2 linked regions of the Candidatus Pseudothioglobus singularis PS1 genome follow. The protein of the gene in region 2 interacts with the protein of the main gene of each other region in a pairwise test. Links are inferred from orthologs where the notes say so. Each region holds a gene or a part of one and is shown on either strand. Other genes may lie near its edges.

Region 1 (10,072 bases), 350 kb from region 2 along the record:
CAGTCAGTCAGCCTAATAGAGTCAATAATGGTGAGATGTCAATTAGATTGTCTAATTTAGCTGAATCAGATGGAAGTATTTCTTATCGAAATACTAATATCAATTTAAAGCCAACTGGAAGACAAATGGTTTATGGATTGACTTATCGCAAAGACCTAGATGACGGGATTGGTTTCTCAGTTAAACACCTTTTAACAAGTAACTTAAACCATAATCAAGATTCTGATTTAGCCAGATCAAGCTATATAGGTCTCAGGTATAAGGACCTTAAGCTTGGTTACAATATAAACTCTCAAGACTTGTCCAAAAATACCGAGTTGTCCTTTAATCGCTTGTTCTAATATATATTTTTACAAGTGCGTTCGTAATCTAAAAATTGAATTCTACTCAATTACCTTAATAAAATAATAACAACTATTTTTCATTTTTCTAAATTAGAATGTTATTTTTAAAATAATAGATTGAAATTTTGAAAAAGAATATCCTTGTTTTTAAACATATGACTTCACAGAATCCAGGAATTTTTAGGGATTTTGCTGAAACTCGAAGTATTGCGTTCCATGAAATTGATCTTCATGCAGGCGAGCCAATTCCAGAATTAAATGACTTTGATGGTCTCTGGGTGATGGGCGGCTCTATGAATGTTTGGGAGGAAGATCAATATCCCTGGCTTATTGAAGAAAAGAAAGCTATCCGTCATGCAGTTCAAGGCCTCAAGATGCCATTTCTTGGTATATGTTTGGGGCACCAACTTCTCGCAGAGGCTTTAGGTGGTGAGGCTAAAAAAACGGATAATCATGAGATCGGTTTATTCGAAATTCAACCCACAAAAGAGGGAAAGAGTCATGCTCTTTTAAAGAATTTTAATTTTTCAGATAAGTGGGTAAACGTTCATTTAGTTGAAGTCTCAAAGACTCCTCAAGGTTCAACCATCTTGGCATCCTCTAGTAATTGTCATAATCATATTATGCAGGTCTCTGAGAATGCTTTTTCTTGCCAGTTCCATCCTGAGGTTTGCGGCCATACATTCGAAGGCTGGATGTGTATTCCAGGAATACCATCGAGTCTTGAGAATCTTTTGGGTAAGGATGGCCTTGCCAGTTTTCAAGACGAATTTACAAAGAATTTATCCTCAAATAATAAAGCTTCCCAAACTTTATTTAATAATTGGTGTGATCTGGTTTTTAATTAATTGCATTTCACTAAAATCAATGTCAAAATTAAGTTTTTGATTCGCATGAGATTATGACTGCAAAAAATTGCTCCCAATGTAATGAGTCATTTGGATGCGGTGCAGGAACAGGGAATTGCTGGTGCATTAGCTTTCCGCCAATCATGGCCCCAACTTCTGAGGAGGACTGTTATTGTCCATCATGCCTTAGTGAGGCAATTAACCAGAAAATTGACTCTCTTGTTAGAGAGAAAGGTATGGAAGAATTTCAAAAATTTGTAGAGCCACACCGTACTCAAACAAAGCTTGTTAAAAATGTTGACTATACGATCAACGATGGGCTCTATGTATTTAGTAAGTGGTATCTGATTAAGCAGGGTGATTGCTGTAATAATGGCTGTAAAAATTGCCCTTATTAAAACTCAATATATATACTATCCATTTTAAAATATATAAATTCAAAGGAGCCTCATGATGAATGATGAACAAGTTGAAAAGATATTAAAAGAACTCCGAGATATACGCGGGGTAATGAATAAGGCTTACCAATTATTTTGGGCTGCAAGTTTATTGCTACTTCTTATTCTGATTGTTAATTTTATTTAACTGAGAGCTTCTTTTGAATGATTAGAGCAATTCTACAAATAGGCAACCCAGCGCTTCGTCAGGTTGCTGATCCTGTCGATGTCAGTCAGATTCAATCTGATGAAATTCAAGCCCTCATTGATGACCTTATTGAAACCATGAGGGATGCTAATGGCGCGGGTCTGGCCTCTACTCAAATTGCTATTCATAAAAGAATCTGCGTGATTGAGGTGAAAAAAAACCCTCGCTATCCTTACAAGCCAGACATTCCATTAACTGTATTAATTAATCCAAAAGTCACCTTTCTAACGGAAGACAGAATCAACGTCTTTGAAGGATGCCTTTCAGTCCCCAATATGAGAGGCAAGGTTGATCGCTGCCCTGAAATTCAGATTGAAGGGTATGACCGTGAAGGAAATAATGTCAGCTTTATATCAAAGGGAATCAGCGCTGGAACCTTTCAGCATGAGCTCGATCATCTTGACGGTCTCATCTATACCGATCGAATGGCAGACTCGAGTTCTCTCACAACCATAGAAGAATTTGCAGAGCATTACGAGGATAGCTTTAAGCAACAAGTCATCAGCATTGTTGAGAGATATGGTAGCTAAAAAATAGGTTTATTTGCTAGTGTAGTTCAATTTGAAATCTAGTTCAAAAAAAAAAAAATTTTTTTCTTCAGCAACTAACTAATTGTTATTTCATATATATCTTTAAATAGTTTCTATTTTTAGACTTATTTACAGATAATTTTTATAGATTTAAATATATTCTTTCTATATACTCACTACTCGTAGGGATATAAATTTCCTACGAGTCAAAAAAAGGAGAGAGATTCTTTAAACTAAAAAAGGAGATAATGTTTTGGAAGATCAAATATTAGCTTTAACGGCAGAGTTAGCTGCTGTCAAAAGTGCGGCTCAGGTCACAAACACGATGTTTGCTGAAGCGTACTACTACTTAACAATCCCTCTGATGGTTCTTATTCATGCCGGCTTCCTTCTCTATGAGATGGGTGCTACTCGTGTGAAGAACGTTCTATCATCGGGTACGAAAAACTTACTCGCGTTCGCGTTTACAATCATCACGTTCTATCTGTTTGGTTGGTGGTTCTATTGGGCCTTACCAACGTTCCCGTATGACCTCGCCTCTGGCGCAGGATATATGGAGATTTCAGGTATCGAATATGCAAGTGCTATAGCATTGCCATGGGGCGACTCTGCTCAATACATGGGTCCAAATATGGCTGATCACGCATCAGGTGTATTCTGGGGTGCTTTCGCTCTGTTTGCTGCGACCACTGCATCGATTGCATCTGGTGCACTAATCGAGAGAATACAAACCGTTGGTTTTGTAATCTGTGCGATCGTGCTAGGTTCTTTTGCATGGGTTGTCGCTGCTGCTTGGGGTTGGCACGCAGACGGTTGGCTAGTGACTGAGTTCGGTTTTCATGACTTTGGTGCTGCAGGTCTCGTGCACGCTGTCGCAGGATTCTTCGCGCTTGGTATCCTAATTAATTTAGGTCCACGTGTTGGAAAGTTCAACGCTGATGGCTCTGCTAACCACATCGCTGGTCACAACATGCCGCTCACAGTAACCGGCTTAATGCTGATTATTGTTGGTTTCTTCGGATTCCTAATGGCCTGTATCATTCTGCCTGGTGAAGGCTGGAGTTGGTACGCGGACCAAGGTACAACCATTTATGGTACGCCGATGACGCTTTCTGCTCTAGCATTCAACGTATGTTTGGCTGCTTCGGGCGGTATTATTGGTGCCTGGATCATAACCAAAGATCCGTTCTGGATGATGTCTGGCTGTCTTGCAGGTATTATTTCTGTTGCCTCGGGCCTTGATATATACTTTGGCTCTACTGTAATAGTTATTGCAATGGTTGCCGGTATGATCTTGAAGCCTTGTGCAGACTGGTTAGAGGGTTTTGGTATTGATGATGCTGTTGGCTGTGTTACGGTTCACGGAACGATTGGTCTCTTCGGCGTTGTGATGCTTGGTGTCTTGGGTTCTGGTGCGCCAGGACTGGGTGCTTTTGCGCCAGAAGATACAGTTGCAATCAGCCTGTTTGGCCAAGTCGTTGGTGCAGTAGTCATGTTCTTGCTAGGATTTGTTCCGGGATACATCGTATCTTGGTTAGTCCATAAAGCAGGTATGTTGCGTATCCCAGAATCAGTTCAAATCAAAGGTCTTGACGCTGTCAAGGTTCCTGCTCAGGCATACCCTGAGTCAATGGTTAGTCCTGAGTCTGATTCTTAATAAGGAGAAATAATATGGGATATTTTGCTGAATCTTTTGCAGAACTTTATAATGCCGATGGTTGGATTGACATGGGCATGTACATCGGATCAGGCTCATCTGCGCCTGGATGGTGGACGGTGATTGCATCAGTAATGTTGATAGCGGTTTTAGCTAAAGGCAATGCTGACGAGCAAGAGCACTATAAATAACTGTAAAAAGCAATAAAACGAAAAAGGGCGGTATGAAAATACCGCCCTTTTTTTTGTAAGATTGAATCCGTTAAACTTTAAGTAATAGTCTCGCTGGATCTTCTAAAGCCTCTTTAATTGAGATCAAAAATTGAACCGCCTCTTTGCCATCAATAATGCGATGATCATAAGATAGAGCCAGGTACATCATGGGTTTTATAACGACTTCACCATTCACTGCAATAGGACGCTCTTGCGTCTTATGCATTCCCAAGATAGCGCTCTGAGGTGAATTAAGGATGGGCGTTGAAAGTAGTGAGCCAAAGACGCCGCCATTAGAAATCGTAAAGGTGCCACCACTCATCTCTTCAATCCCAAGCGTCCCATCTTGAGCTCTACCAGCATAATCCATAATCCCTTTCTCAATATCATGCATCCCCATTTTGTGGGCATCACGAAGAACGGGAACAACGAGACCTCTATCAGAAGAAACAGCAACAGAAACGTCACAGAAGGCATGATAAACAATATCGTCACCATCTAAATAGGCATTGACTGTTGGGAATTTTTTGAGTGACTCGACGGCTGCTTTCACAAAGAAAGACATGAATCCTAATTTCACAGAGTACTTCCTCTCGAAGGCCTCTTTATAGCTCGCTCTCATTGCCAAGATTTCACTCATATCAACTTCATTAAAGGTTGTCAGCATGGCAGTGTTTTGAGTCGCCGAATGAAGCCTATTTGCAATCGTTTTACGGATTCGAGTCATTGGGACTCTCTCCTCCATTCGGTTACTGCTCGGTTGAGAAGGTTGCGAAACTGGGGCAGCGGCTGGCTCTTCTCTAGAAATTTCAGGCGCAGCAACTGGCTCTTTTTTGACCTCTTCTTTTGGAGCTTCTTCAGGGCTTACCTGGGTAGCTTTTACAGGCTCTTCTTGGGCGACATGCTCCTCTTGAGGAGTATCATCATTTGAAGCATCTGCCGAATCATCTAAAAGACCAAGAACTTGCTGCTCATTAACGGTTTCTCCCTCTTCAGCTAGAATTTCAGTGAGGATGCCAGACTCTTCTGCAGGAACTTCAAGAACGACTTTATCTGTCTCAATTTCGACGATAACATCATCAACCTCTACAGAGTCTCCAGGTTTTTTATGCCATGCAGCAACGGTTGCCTCGTTAATCGATTCTGGCAAAACAGGTACTTTTACTTCTTTCATTTCTTAATGCTCCTAGCTTTATTAATAGGCTGAATGCCTAGTCCTTTTTCAATAATGTGACTTTGATTAATATTATGCATTCTAACACTGCCTTCTGCAGGAGCAGCATAAAGCTCACGCGCTACTACATGAAGAGTTTGTCCCTTTTTAATGCTTTCCATAAAGTTATGTCTTGAGGTATACCAAGCGCCTTGATTGATGGGCTCTTCTTGACACCAAACTATATCCTTGGCCCCCGTAAATTTAGCTAACTCAGATTGAAGCGCTTCATCAGGAAAAGGGTAGAGCTGCTCTAGTCTAAGAATAGCAACATTATTTATTTGATCATCTTGACGACGCGTTAGTAACTCATAAAAAACTTTTCCACTGCACATTACGACTCGATCAACCTTTTTAGGTTTAATGTTGTCATATTGTTCTTCATAAACATCTCTAAATTTACCCTCAGTAAACTTAAATAAAGGAGAGGCTGCAAGAGGGTTTCTAAGCAAGCTTTTAGGAGACATAATAATCAGTGGTGCCCTAAACTTTCTGAGGACTTGACGCCTAAGTAGATGGAAAATTTGTGAGGCCGTTGATGGAACACAAACCTGCATATTATGACTTGCACAAAGCTGAAGAAAGCGCTCTAGTCTTCCTGAGGAGTGCTCAGGTCCTTGACCTTCAAGGCCATGAGGTAGAAGCATAACGAGGTTTGATAGGCGGCCCCATTTAGCTTCTCCCGAGGCTATAAATTGATCAATAATTGCTTGAGCGCCATTCACAAAGTCTCCAAACTGAGCTTCCCATATAACGAGGGACTCTGGGTTTGCAGTGGCGTAACCATATTCAAATCCAAGCGCTGCCTCCTCAGAGAGGATTGAGTCAAATATTTGAACTCTGCCTTGATTCTCATTAATGTTCATAAGTGGGGTGTAATCTTCATTAGCGAGCTGATTATGTAAGACTGCATTCCTATGAAAAAAAGTTCCTCTGCCGCAGTCTTGTCCAGTGAGTCTAATGGGAACCCCAACTTCAGTTAAACTGGCAAAAGCAAGCGTTTCAGCAAATCCCCAGTCAGCATTAATTTTGTCATTAGCCATTTTGTTTCTCTCTGACATCATCTTTTTAACGCGTGGATGAACTTCGAATCCATCTGGGACATGCTGCAGTTTTTTGTTGAGATCCTTGATATGTTTTTTGCTGATTGCAGATTTATAGGGATCATGCCAAGTTGAGTCAAAATAATCTTCCCAAAGTAATTCCCAAGCCCTTTTATTTTTTGGCTCTAGGATGTTGTAGGCTACTCTGTTGCCGTCTTTCAGTTCTTGTCGATAGTCAGCAATCATCGCGTCAACCTCTGATTGATCAATGACACCTTGTTTCATTAATGTATTGGCATAGTTTGCACGCGTCGTCGGAAGTTTTCTGATGGCCTCATACATTAACGGCTGAGTGACAGCTGGTTCGTCAGCCTCATTGTGACCGTGTCTTCTATAGCACATGAGGTCAATAACCACATCTTTCTTGTAGCGCATGCGATAGTCAAGTGCGAGCTTAGTTATAAAACTAACCATTTCTGGGTCTTCTGCGTTGACATGAAAGACTGGCGCATTAATCATTTTTACAACGTCAGTACAGTAATCCGTTGACCTGGCATCCGTTTGTTTTGAGGTCGTAAAGCCAATCTGATTGTTAATAATAATGTGAACAGTGCCCATCGTTCTATAGCCTCGTGATTGAGACATATTTAAGGTCTCCATCACAATGCCTTGGCCTGAAAAGGCGGCATCACCATGGATTAGAACAGGAAGTATCTTTTGTCGATCTGATTCATTATTTTTATCTTGGTGATACCTGGCGTATCCTTCAATGACAGGGTTGACTAGTTCAAGATGAGAAGGATTAAACATTAAGGCAAGGTGAACATCTTTTTTACTAGTTTTAATATCTGATGAAAAGCCTTGATGATATTTGACATCACCCGTCTGTTTTTTACTTAAGCCAAGATCTCCAGCAAACTCTTTGAAGAGTTTTTCAGCCCTCTTCCCCATAATATTAATGAGAACGTTTAAGCGGCCTCTATGGGCCATGCCGAGGCATATTCTATTCATCAGGTATTCGCCTGAGTGCTCAATTAATACATTTAATAAGGGAATGAGGGTGTCACTCCCTTCGAGAGAAAAGCGTTTTTGACCGACATACTTATTATGAAGAAATTTCTCAAAAACTTCGGCAGCGGTGATCCTTTGAAGGAGCCATTTTTTATATTCAGGTGATTCATTTTGCTCCAAAGACATCGTTTCAATCTTTGTTTGGATCCACTTCCTCTCTTCAAGATTAGGGATGTGCATATACTCGACACCAAGGCTAGAGCAATAAGTTTTGTTGAGTGACTCAAAAAGCTCTCTTAGTGTGTTGCAGTTGGGTCCCTGGTAAGAGCCCATATCAAACGTGGTATCTAAATCCGCTTCACTCAAACCAAACTCTTCAAGCGTAAATGGCGGCGTTGAGTGGTGTCTTGGTCTCTTGAGTGGATCTAAGGTGGCCCTTAAGTGTCCCGAAAATCGAAAGGCATAGATGAGCCTGAGAACACCAAGCTGGGCAGCGCTTTGAGTGGGGCTATTTGGAGCAGTATTGGATTCAAAATTAGATTCGCCATAATTAATAAAGCGACTGATCACATCTTCATGCGAGTTAGAATTATTGTTCATTATTCCTGTAATTTATGGGGGAAGGGTGGCTTGAATTTATAAATACTGGGTGCAGGTAAGATTTACCAATCATGCCGTTAATGAGCATGCTATTTTGTGCTTGCTGTAAAGTTAAAATAGTCACAATTTGTGAGTTTATTTTTTTAAATCAAATTATATAGAGATTAGGCAGTCTCATCGCATAATTATTTAAAAATTTGCATTACAAATTGTAGGGTAATTTTTTTATTCTAGTTGTGATTTATAGAATATTATTTTATGAATATTATTAAGCATAGATTGAATATATTAAATTACTAATAATTCAGCGTCCAGTATAATTATCCGTAAACTTCAAAATTGTATTTACCTTACCCTCAGCACTTAATCGCTTCATGAACAATTTCTTAAAAATACTTAAAGACAAAAGTCATATTTTGGCTGATGGCGCTACAGGAACCAATTTGTTTGGAATGGGTTTAGAGACAGGCGATCCTCCTGAACCTTGGAACCTTGAGCATAAGGACAGAATCCGCTCCTTGCATCAAGGTTTTGTTGATGCGGGTTCTGATTTGTTTTTAACAAACAGTTTTGGCGGAACATCCTTTAGACTGAAGTTACATAATCTTGAGAATCAAGTCTTTGAGCTTAACAAAGCTGCTGGAGTTGTAGCTAGGGAGGTTGCTGATAATGCTGATCGCCTAGTCATTGTTGCAGGGGCAATGGGGCCAACCGGAGAAATGATTGAGCCTCATGGACTGATGACGCCTAGCGAAGCGACAGCTGCTTTTAGGGCTCAAGCAGAGGGCCTGGCTGAGGGCGGAGTAGATGTGCTTTGGCTTGAGACTATGTATGCGATGGAGGAGCTCGAGGCAGCAATAGATGCGGTCAAAGATATTGGGCTCCCTGTCTGCGCGACAATGAGTTTTGATACCGCTGGCAAAACAATGATGGGGATTACACCTTCAAATCTTGCCAAAAGATCTAAAGATTTAAATTTAATGGGTTTTGGTGCCAATTGCGGTATTGGTGCGCCTGACCTATTGGCAACAATCAATGACATCTCGAAGAGTGTTGAGCCTGAGACAGTGGTTATCTCTAAAGCGAACTGCGGCATTCCGGAGTTTGTCGATGGTAGTATCGTTTATTCTGGAACCGAAGAGCTCATGTCTGAGTATGTAAAAATTGCCATGAATTCAGGCGCCAACATTATTGGTGGTTGTTGTGGGACCACTTTTGATCATGTCAGAGCAATGAGGAAAGCAATGGACGAACACATTGTCACTTCAGCGCCAACCCTCGAAGAAATTGAAGAGAAGGTAGGGCAAATGTCTGAGGGCTCAAGATCGATCTTTAAGGGCGATGATTCAAAGCCAGTGAAGCAGAGAAGGAGCCGCCGCTCAAGGTCTTAAGGCCCAATATTTAATTTTAAATTCGAATTGGTTCATTAAATAATTTTCCTTGTAGTATAATTTTTTTTATTCTAAGTAAATTATTTTGTTGTGGCTTCTACAAAAAACCCGCCGCCTAAAGAGAAAGGTGTTTCCATCATTGACAAAAATCTTCCTTCTTTTGGGAGTGATAAACAGCTTGAGGCTTCAATAGGTAAACAGGTTCGTATTGCTAGAAAAAATGCTGGCGTCACATTGCAGCAGCTATCAAAGCAATCGCTTTTGTCTGCCAGTATGCTCTCTAAAATTGAAAATGGCCAAATCAGTGCGTCGCTCAAAACAATCCAGCTCATCTGCCATGCACTCAACATTTCAATTACTTCACTATTCAAGCAACATGATAAAGATGTTGAGCCCACCTTTATTAAATCAGGTGACGGCCTAACGATCGAGAGAGCGGGTTCAGATGAGAGTCGTCATTACCAATTACTAGGCCACACGGTTGGAGGTTCGTTAAACGTCGAGCCTTGCTTAATTACGATTACTTCAAGAGACTATGAATTTCCTGAATTTCAACACAAGGGCGTAGAGTTCATTTA
Region 2 (10,072 bases):
GCAATTTGAATGCTGATAGGCAGTTGTTCCGAGCTAAAATCCAAGCGGTGTTTTGATTTATTTGAATTTAATAGATGATTTTGAATTACCACCATTTCAGATGTTGTAAGGCCAGCACCTTGATCCCTGCATATCATTCTAAAGGGTTTGTCACTTGTGCCTGCCATGGGAGCAAGCAGTACTTTCGAAGTTAGTTTATGTGAACCAATATTCATAAAGATATTAACTTAAAGCTTTTTTGTTTGCTTTTCCGCTTTCTTTTTAAGTCTCTTCTGCTTTAGTTTTGATAAATGATCCACAAACAATATTCCATTTAAATGATCCATTTCATGCTGAATACAAACAGCAAGCATCTCACTTGCTTCAATCTCAAATGATTGGCCTAGTTCATTCAGGGCACTGACTTTAATTTCATTAGCTCTTTTAACACTCTCATAATAATTTGGTACTGAAAGGCAACCCTCTTCCCATTCAATTTCACCATTTTTTTCAATAATCTCAGGGTTAATAAGGCAGATTGGCTCATTACACTCTTCTGATACATCCACAACTATAAGGCGCTGATGAAAGTTAACTTGAGTTGCTGCAAGACCAATTCCTGGCGCATCATACATAGTTTCAAACATATCTTTAACTTGCTTTTTTATCTCACTGTTAACATTCTCAACTGCCTTTGCAACAGTTCTTAAGCGCTTATCAGGGTATTTGAGAATTTCTAATATCATGACTTAGTCATTACTGTGTTTTGAATTTTGCTCATTTTATTTGGATAATCTTGGTTATAGTGCAATCCTCTACTCTCTTTTCTAGACAGTGCAGATTCTACAATAATTTTAGAAGTTTGAGCTAAGTTTCTTAGTTCAATTAAATCCTCAGTTACAGTATAAATACGATAATACTCATCAACTTCTTTATTAATTTGTTGAATTTTTAGATACGCGGAGTTCAGTCGATTATTACTTCTAACGATGCCAACAAAGTTCCACATGATGAGTCTTATTTCGTGCCATAAATGAGCAATAACTACTTTTTCTTTAGAGGGCGCCACTCTTGAGTCGTCCCATTTTTCAATTTTAGTTTGTGAATTTTCAAATTCACTACTGTTAATATGATTGGCACAGGATTTAGCAAACACTACGCACTCAAGCAAGGAGTTACTTGCCATTCTATTTGCACCATGCACTCCAGTATGTGCGACTTCACCAACGGCATAAAGATTGTTTATGCTGCTTTGTGCATCTATGTTTGTATTAACGCCACCACAAGTGTAATGTGCAGCAGGAACAACGGGGAGAGCTTCTTTAGATATATCAATACCAAGTTCTTTGCAGCGCTGAGTGATTGTTGGAAATCTAGATTTAATCCACTCTTTATCTTTAAATGAGAAGTCTAGATAGACACAATCATAGCCATTAACCTTCATCTCATTATCGATTGCTCTTGCAACGATATCACGAGGTGCTAGCTCAAGTCGATCGTCGTATTTATGCATAAACTCCTGACCATCAGGCAAAAGAAGTTTTGCACCCTCACCTCTAAGAGTCTCTGATATTAAAAAAGATTTGGCATGCGGATGAAAAAGACATGTAGGATGAAATTGGGTAAATTCCATGTTGGAAATCTCGCATCCTGCTCTGTAAGCCATCGCAATACCATCTCCAGTTGAAGTATCTGGGTTTGAAGTGTACAAATAAGATTTTGAAGCGCCACCAGTTGCAAGAATAGTTTTGTTTGAACTAAAGGTCACTACCTCCTTCGAGTTTTTATCAAACACATATGCGCCATAACAATTTTTATCTTTAACAACAAGATCGACAGCAACATATTCTTCAAAAAGCTCTATGTTATTTTTTTGCCTTACCTTAGCAAGAAGGTTGACTTGGATTGACTGACCCGTTTTATCGGCAACATGGGCCACTCTTTTTGAGCTGTGACCACCCTCAGTTGTGAGATCATAGCTATTATTGATGTGAGAAAATTGAACACCAGTGCTTTCAAGATCTTTAATAGCCTGGGGGGCTTGCTCTACCATATACCTGATACTCTTTTCGTTCCCGAGGTTAAAGCCGGTGTTAACAGTGTCTTCAATATGTGAATCAAAATTATCTTCTGGATCTAGTACAGCTGAAATTCCACCTTGGGCATAATACGAAGAGCCTTCCAATATTTTATCTTTAGCAATCACCGCTATTGAGGTGCTACTTGAGAGCTGAACAGCACTCATTAATCCAGCAGCTCCAGAGCCTATTATAAGAACATCGAATTGATATTTTTTAGCCATAGTTTATTGTCACAAAAAGACACAAAATTAAAAAATATTAAAATATTTTTTATATATAATTTCCCGCAAGTTAAACACTACTATATTTAACTTATTTCTCCTTTTAATAGTAGACTAACCCCACACTCTTATTCGAGGTGGGGTTTTTTATTTTAAGGATTTTTTTAATTCATTTCTGGTTTAAAAAATATTAGCAATTTGGGTAATAAAGTAAGATTAACAAATACTGCACTGAGCATTGCAATTGCCATAAATATTCCAAAATATATGCTTGGGATAAAGTTTGATAATATTAAAACCAGAAATCCTATAGCAACCGTTGCTGCCGTATAAAACATAGAAACACCAATAGAGTTATGTGCTCTATACATCGAAGCTTCAAAATCAGAATCAACCAAAAGTTCTGATTTAAATCTACTAATATAGTGTATTGCATTGTCAATACCGATCCCAATAGCAATGGCTGCGATTGTGATTGTCATTATATCCAGGGGTATTCTTGCTAAGCCCATTAATCCAAGAATTATTAAAGACGGTATTATGTTTGGAATTACTGCTATTAGAGCAATAGAAATTGACCTAAATACAATTAAGAAAAGCATAAAAATGATTATAAAAACGGTAAAGATAGTTTTAACTTGTGAAGAAAATAAACTTTGAAGAAGATTGTTATAGAGTGAAAACGTTCCAGTGAAATAAAACTCATCCTCACTGAAGTAAAAGCGTTCAACTAATTCTTTTTTGACATCAATGATTAATTGATTCCTATCTAAGTCTGTGGTTGTTTCCTTGATTCTAGCAACGATCCTGATTTGATCAGTTTCGTCTGAAATATGAGGCTTTAAAACTTGTGATTTTGCAAACTCAGGCATATTGTTTTTGCCAAGCATAAGTAAAAACCCATTAGGCGTTTTTCCATCATTTGATTCTTTGAGGACTTGTATAAAGGTGTCAATGGATAAAACTTTTCCGATACTGGGGATGCTGTCAAGATATTGATGAACATCATGGAAGTCCTCTCTTAAGCTTGAATCTGCCCAGTAAGCACTTGCCAAATCATTAAAAACAATTTCAAGTGGAATCGTACCTCCCAACTCTTTGTCAATGAAATTTAGCCCCTGATAGATTTCAGTATCTTTTTTAAAGTAATTGATGAAGCTATTTTCTACAGAGATTTTACTTAAGCCAAAAATTGCAATAGCACTGACTAGTGCGATTCCTAAAATTATATTTTTGCCACCTTTGTCTGTAGCAATGGCTAACTTTTGAAGTACATAAAATTTTTCAGTTTTGTGGGATGTTTGAGAAGTTGGAAAGAGGGTCATGACTAATGCAAAGCTGACAAATGATAATATAAAAGCAACCGTTACGCCAATACTCATCATTAAGCCAAAATCTATAACAGGCTGAACATGGCTTGTGGTGAGTGAAGCAAATGCAGCTATCGTTGTGACCACAGTATAGAGGCATGGCCTTAACATTTCATTTAGAGTTCTTCGAGTGATTTCATCATTACTCATTCCTGTCTGTTGATTTAAGATTTCTCTATACCGAACAACTAAATGAATGATAACTGAAAGAGTCATGACCAAAAGAAGTGAAAAGAAATTAGCAGAAATCACTGTCACCTTCCAGCCTATAGAGCTAATCAATCCAGTCATAAATAAAGCACCAATGATACTTATCGCAATTGGCATTAATACCCATCTCACTTTATGAAAAAAGAGTGAAAGCATTAATGACATAGCTAGGACTACTGCAAGACTAAATATAATTAAATCACTTTTAATGAAATCAATGACATCATTTCTAATCATCGGGACCCCACCCAAGTATAGTTTAGCGTTATTTTGATATTGACTCATTGTGGTGCGAATCTCTCCTATTAATTGCTTTAATGAATCGTCATTTATTATTTCACGTGGATCATCAGTTGCAAGAGGGATTAATAAGGCCGTGGTTTTTAAATCAGCACTGATAATATTATTAGCGTAAAGGGGGCTGGTTTTAAACTCTTTAGCAACTAAATTTTGGTCTGCTTTTCCGTTATCAATAGTGTAAACATCACTTGCTAGTTCAACTAATGAGAGTGGTGGTGACTGAAAAAGTGAAACATCTAAAATTGATATGACTGAACTAACTCCATTGATATTTAATAAGTCATCCCTCAGTGAGCTCAGGTAAGTCAGTTGTTCTTTTGAGAGAACAGTTCCTTTTTTAGCTGTGTAGCTAATGACTAAAGACTCATCTGAGCCAAAGGTCTTTTGAGTATCAAAGTAAAGTTCTAGATTATTATCTCCATCTAAAGATAATGATTCTGATGAAGCATCAAGGGAAAAGTGCTGTATCTGAAAAAATGATGAACCGATGATCACTAAAAATGCCAATAATGACCAAAGAGGCTTCTTAGTCAAAAAATTTAAAATTGAATTAAGCATGCCTGCCTATTTCAAATCAAAAAGAGAATTTTTTAGGTGGTTCATGACCTTTCATGAATTCTAGATGAGTCTCAAAAAGAGATTTAGAGTTCCAAATAAGTTCAGTTTCTCTTGAAATAAGATTGGCGTGCATTTGATTTTTAGAGCCTAAAACAACAAATAATTTTCCACCTACTTTTAACAGTTTTTTTAAATCATCTTCAATATTGGGAAGAGCAGATCCAATAATAATTGAATCAAACTGCCCCTCTTTAAAGTTTGAGCTATTAAAAGTATCATTAATTAGGTTGGTATTGATTATCTTGAGTTTATCTATATTTTCTTTTGCTTTGACATGTAAGTCATGTTCTATTTCTATGCTTGTCACAGAGTTTGATAGTTTTGCTAGAACCGATGTTAAGTAGCCACTTCCAGTCCCAACCTCTAAAATGTCTTCATTGCCTTGAAGGTTTAGACTATCTAAAATTCTTCCTTCTATTTTTGGAGAGAACATCTTATCTGACTCATTAAGAGGTATTTCAATATCTGCAAATACGAGTTTTTGATATTCCTCTGGCACAAAGTTCTCCCGTGGAGTATCTGAAAGTGCTTGATTTGCTCTCACATTTAGCCCACCCCAAGGTCTTATTTGTTGCTCAATTACATTTTTTCTTGCTTCTTTAATATCCATAATTAACCTACTTTCTTTTCCTTGGCGGCATTAAGTCAGTAATTGTTCCTTCAGCCATTTCTGCTGCAAACGCAGTCGTTTCTGATAATGTTGGGTGAGCATGAATCGTTAACGCAATATCACTCATATCGCAGCCCATTTCAATTGCTAGACTCGCCTCAGCAATTAAGTCACCTGCATTTGTTCCACATATTCCCATGCCGAGAATCTTACCTGATTTAGAATCAAAAAGGCTTTTTGATACTCCTTCAGTTCTTCCAATGCTCAGACTTCTTCCAGAAGCAGCCCATGGGAAAACTCCTTTTTCAAATTCTATTCCAGCTTCTTTGAGCTCCTTTTCAGTTTTGCCAGTCCATGCAACTTCTGGGTCTGTATAGGCAACAGAAGGAATAGTTAGTGCATCAAAACCAGACTTTTCACCACAGATAACTTCAGCAGCAACTTTAGCTTCATGAACTGCCTTATGGGCAAGCATTGGTTGGCCGACAACATCTCCAATTGCGTAGATGTTGTCAACATTAGTTTTCATTTGTTTGTTTGTTCCAATGAAGCCATTGTCATTAATATTGACTCCAGCTTTCTCAGCGTCAATTAACATTCCATTTGGTGTTCTTCCAACGGCAACTAAAACCTTATCAAAAGTATCTGATTCAGGTGCATCTTTACCTTCAAATAAAACTTTAATGCCTTTCTTTAGGGGCTCCATTGAAGTAACTTTAGTGTTTAAAAAGATATTTGCATAATTTTTCTTAGCTTTCTTAAAGAGTGGATTAACAATATCTTTATCAGCAGCAGGAATGATTTGACCTCCGAGTTCAACAATCGTAATTTCAGAGCCAAGAGCATCATAAATTGTGGCCATCTCAAGGCCAATAATCCCACCACCAACTATTAGCATTCGTTTCGGTACGTCATCCAAAAGAAGTGCATCAGTCGAATCCATCACTCTTTCATCATCAAAAGGGAACATAGGAAACTTAGTAACCCTAGATCCTACAGAAATAATGCACTGTTCAAACTCTATAACTTCATCACTTCCATCCAGACTAACTTGATTTTTAGATAAAAATTTAGCATATCCATTAATCACTTTAACTTTTCTTGCTTTGGCAAGTGCATGGATTCCGCCTGTTAGTTTATTCACTATGCCGTCTTTATTTTTCTTAACACCTTCTAGATCAATTTTAGGTTTTGAAAAAGTGATCCCAAGTTCACTTGCATGCTTACTTTCGTTAATTACTTCAGCCGTATGAAGAAGAGTTTTGGATGGAATGCAGCCTACATTGAGACAAACTCCGCCTAATGATTCATAGCGCTCAATTAGGGTCACTTCTTTTCCTAAGTCTGCAGCTCTAAACGCTGCAGTATATCCGCCAGGACCAGATCCAATAACTAAAACTTGAGTTTTAATCATAATAACATCTCCATAATATTACTTAAGACTTGATTTAGTTCAGCCATAAACCTTGCTCCCTCAGCACCATCAATGACCCTATGATCATAAGAGAGTGCCAATGGAATCATGGCTGTTGGTTCAAAAGTGCTACCATTCCAAATTGGTTTAATTTGAGTTCTTGATACACCTAAAATTGCAACCTCTGGGGAGTTGATGATCGGCGTGAATTGTGTGCCACCAATCCCACCTAAACTGGATATCGTGAAACCAGCCCCCTTCATTTCACTTGAATCTAGTTTGCCTTCCCTGGCTCTCAAAGAAATATCTGCAAGCTCCTCTGAAAGCTCAATCAGTGATTTTTTATTAACATCCTTAACAACTGGAACTAGAAGTCCATTAGGGGTGTCTACCGCTATTCCTAGATTGAAGTACTTTTTAAGTATGAGGTTTTCACCACCTTCATCCAAAGAGGCATTGAAGTTAGGGTGGCGCTTTAATACTTGAACAATTGCCTTCATGATAAAAACTAGAGGACTTAATTTGATATTTTTTTCTTTTTGATGCTTACGGAATTTTTCTAATTGATCAATATTTACTTCATCAAATTGACTGACATGTGGAATTGTGTTCCAGCAATTAGAAAGATGTTTGCCAGATAATTTCTTAATCCTGGATAAAGGAATGGTCTCAACTTCTTCATTTGAAGACCCATGAGTGACAAGATCTTTTACAAAGGATTTTAGATCTTCATCAAGAATCCTACCTTTTTTTCCTGTTCCATTTATTCTGGATAAACTAACTCCAAGCTCTCTAGCTAGTTTTCTGATTGAGGGCGAAGCATGCGAATTTGAATCAGTTTTCAGTGAAACTTCCTCAGTTTGTTTTGTATCATCTTGTGATACGGTCTTTGTGATAGTTGGCTCATTATCATCATTGATTTTAGTATCAGGTTTCTTAGGTTCTTCCACTGAATCATCAGCTTGATCTGCAGAAGCTGAGTCAGTTTCTAGGATAAGTATGAGATCACCTTTAGCTACCTTATCTCCAACCTTTATTTCAAGGCTAGTCACCTTTCCAGAAAAGGGTGCCGGAATTTCCATTGTAGCTTTATCAGTCTCAAGGGTGACGATGCTGTCATTTTCATTTACAACATCTCCAACCTTTACCAGAACTTCGATAATATCTACGGCATCAAAATCACCAATATCAGGTAACTCTACATTTTTTTGAGACAAAGCTAAATTAAGGTGTTGATCACTATCTAATTTTGATGTTTTTGATTCTTCCACTGAATCATCAGCTTGATCTGCAGAAGCTGAGTCAGTTTCTAGGATAAGTATGAGATCACCTTTAGCTACCTTATCTCCAACCTTTATTTCAAGGCTAGTCACCTTTCCAGAAAAGGGTGCCGGAATTTCCATTGTAGCTTTATCAGTCTCAAGGGTGACGATGCTGTCATTTTCATTTACAACATCTCCAACCTTTACCAGAACTTCGATAATATCTACGGCATCAAAATCACCAATATCAGGTAACTCTACATTTTTTTGGGTAGGCATATGTACTATTAAATAGCTTTATATTTGAACAATGCAATTATCCCAAATTTACTCTATGAAAGGCGATTAATGTTAAAATTAATTTAAACTATAAAACGATAAATAATCCACATTTCCTCTTCATTTTTTAACTCTAGTTATTAATTTATGTCTCTTGCTCTTTCTACTGATAACCTAGCTAAAACCTATTCCAATAAACTTGAAGCTTTGAAAGGTATCAATCTAAAGGTAGAGAAGGGTGACTTTTTTGCATTATTAGGCTCAAATGGTGCTGGCAAAACAACAGCAATCGGAATCATTTCAGGACTATTGAAGAGCACTTCAGGAGAAGTGATCATCGATGGCTTGAATCAAAAAAAGCATGTGAATGACATTAAGCAAATGATTGGGCTAATGCCTCAAGAGTTTAATTTTAATCCTCATGAGCCAAATATCGAGATCCTAATTAACCAGGGTGGTTACTTTGGAATTCCTAGGAAAGAGGCTAAAATTCAGGCTGAAATTCTTTTAAAAAAAATGGAACTATGGGATAGGCGCTTTGATGTTGCTCAATCCCTATCGGGAGGAATGAAGAGGCGTTTAATGCTTGCAAGAGCTTTAATGCATAAACCTAAAATTTTAATTTTAGATGAGCCAACAGCTGGAGTTGATGTCGAGATTCGACAATCGATGTGGCATTATCTGAAGCAGCTCAATAAAGAGGGTATGACAATCATATTGACTACTCATTATTTGGAGGAGGCGGAGTCCTTGTGCCGAAATATTGCGATTCTTAACAATGGCGTTTTAGTTGAGCAGTCTAATATGAAAAAACTCCTCTCAAAAGCTAAGAGGCAAGTCATTATCATTGATACAATTGAAAAATTACCTGAGAGTATTCAAATAATAAACTGTGATTGTGAAATCATTGATGAAAATACATTGCAAGTTTCTCAAGGTGAAGGCACAACAATATCTGATGTCATTTCAGCACTATTAGCTCAAAATATAAATGTTTTACATTTAAGAAGCTCTCAAAATCGCTTAGAGTCACTCTTTTTATCACTTACTAGTTAAATATTTATGTGGATCGCATTTAAAACTATTGTTATCAAAGAGATACTGAGGTTTTCTAGAATCTGGGTTCAAACAATAGTGCCACCAGTTATAACAACCTCACTATACCTTCTAATTTTTGGTGGACTGATGGGATCCAGAATTGGTCAGATGCGAGGGATTGATTATCTTGACTTCATCGTTCCTGGAATCATCTTGATGACAGTAATCATGCAGTCATATGCAAATACAGTGTCCTCATTCTTTATGACAAAATACAATAATAGCTTTGAAGAATTGCTTGTATCAACCACACCAAATTGGGTAATATTGTTAGGCTTTGTAAGTGGCGGTATCTCTAGAGGGCTTTGTGTTGGCGCAGCTGTAACATTCACAATTTCTTTTTTTGTTGAAATTCAAATTCATAGCTTTTTAATAATTGCAGTTACTTTCTTTTTAACATCAATAATGTTTGCATTGGCCGGCTTTATCAATGCAGTTTATGCGAAGACTTTTGACGATATTTCTATCATTCCAAACTTTGTTTTACTGCCACTGACTTATCTCAGTGGAATGTTCTATAGTATCGATATTTTGCCTAGTTTCTGGCAGAGCTTGTCAGCATTTAATCCCATCTTCTATATGATGGATTCTTTCAGATTAGGTTTTTTAGGTGTAAGTTCTGTAGAGCTA

What was found.
Region 1: the proteins of lpdA (region 2) and odhB interact in binary tests that used the Escherichia coli proteins (3 or more experiments, as listed by UniProt). The link is inferred for Candidatus Pseudothioglobus singularis PS1 from one-to-one orthologs.

The regions. Positions count from the first base shown.
Region 1 is NZ_CP006911.1:1,111,229-1,121,300, reverse strand. Bases 3,349-6,347 are described here. They hold odhB (2-oxoglutarate dehydrogenase complex dihydrolipoyllysine-residue succinyltransferase), read right to left. Parts: upstream 5,411-6,347; coding sequence 4,286-5,410; downstream 3,349-4,285. Other genes in these bases: W908_RS05645 (2-oxoglutarate dehydrogenase E1 component), read right to left, coding at 5,407-6,347; W908_RS08825 (hypothetical protein), read left to right, coding at 4,039-4,215; W908_RS05655 (ammonium transporter), read left to right, coding at 3,349-4,024. Outside these bases: W908_RS08860 (hypothetical protein), read left to right, coding at 1-341; W908_RS05670 (type 1 glutamine amidotransferase), read left to right, coding at 470-1,192; W908_RS05665 (DUF5522 domain-containing protein), read left to right, coding at 1,246-1,590; def (peptide deformylase), read left to right, coding at 1,795-2,367; more of W908_RS05655, read left to right, coding at 2,621-3,348; more of W908_RS05645, read right to left, coding at 6,348-8,103; bmt (betaine--homocysteine S-methyltransferase), read left to right, coding at 8,478-9,494; W908_RS05635 (helix-turn-helix domain-containing protein), read left to right, coding at 9,585-10,072. UniProt on the Escherichia coli protein: E2 component of the 2-oxoglutarate dehydrogenase (OGDH) complex which catalyzes the second step in the conversion of 2-oxoglutarate to succinyl-CoA and CO(2).
Region 2 is NZ_CP006911.1:1,461,360-1,471,431, reverse strand. Bases 4,601-7,599 are described here. They hold lpdA (dihydrolipoyl dehydrogenase), read right to left. Parts: upstream 6,804-7,599; coding sequence 5,397-6,803; downstream 4,601-5,396. Other genes in these bases: W908_RS07410 (dihydrolipoyllysine-residue acetyltransferase), read right to left, coding at 6,800-7,599; W908_RS07420 (protein-L-isoaspartate O-methyltransferase family protein), read right to left, coding at 4,736-5,389; W908_RS07425 (efflux RND transporter permease subunit), read right to left, coding at 4,601-4,719. Also shown: tRNA dihydrouridine synthase DusB, read right to left, coding at 1-215; def (peptide deformylase), read right to left, coding at 228-725; nadB (L-aspartate oxidase), read right to left, coding at 722-2,281; more of W908_RS07425, read right to left, coding at 2,446-4,600; more of W908_RS07410, read right to left, coding at 7,600-8,344; W908_RS07405 (ABC transporter ATP-binding protein), read left to right, coding at 8,492-9,400; W908_RS07400 (ABC transporter permease), read left to right, coding at 9,407-10,072. UniProt on the Escherichia coli protein: Lipoamide dehydrogenase is a component of the glycine cleavage system as well as of the alpha-ketoacid dehydrogenase complexes.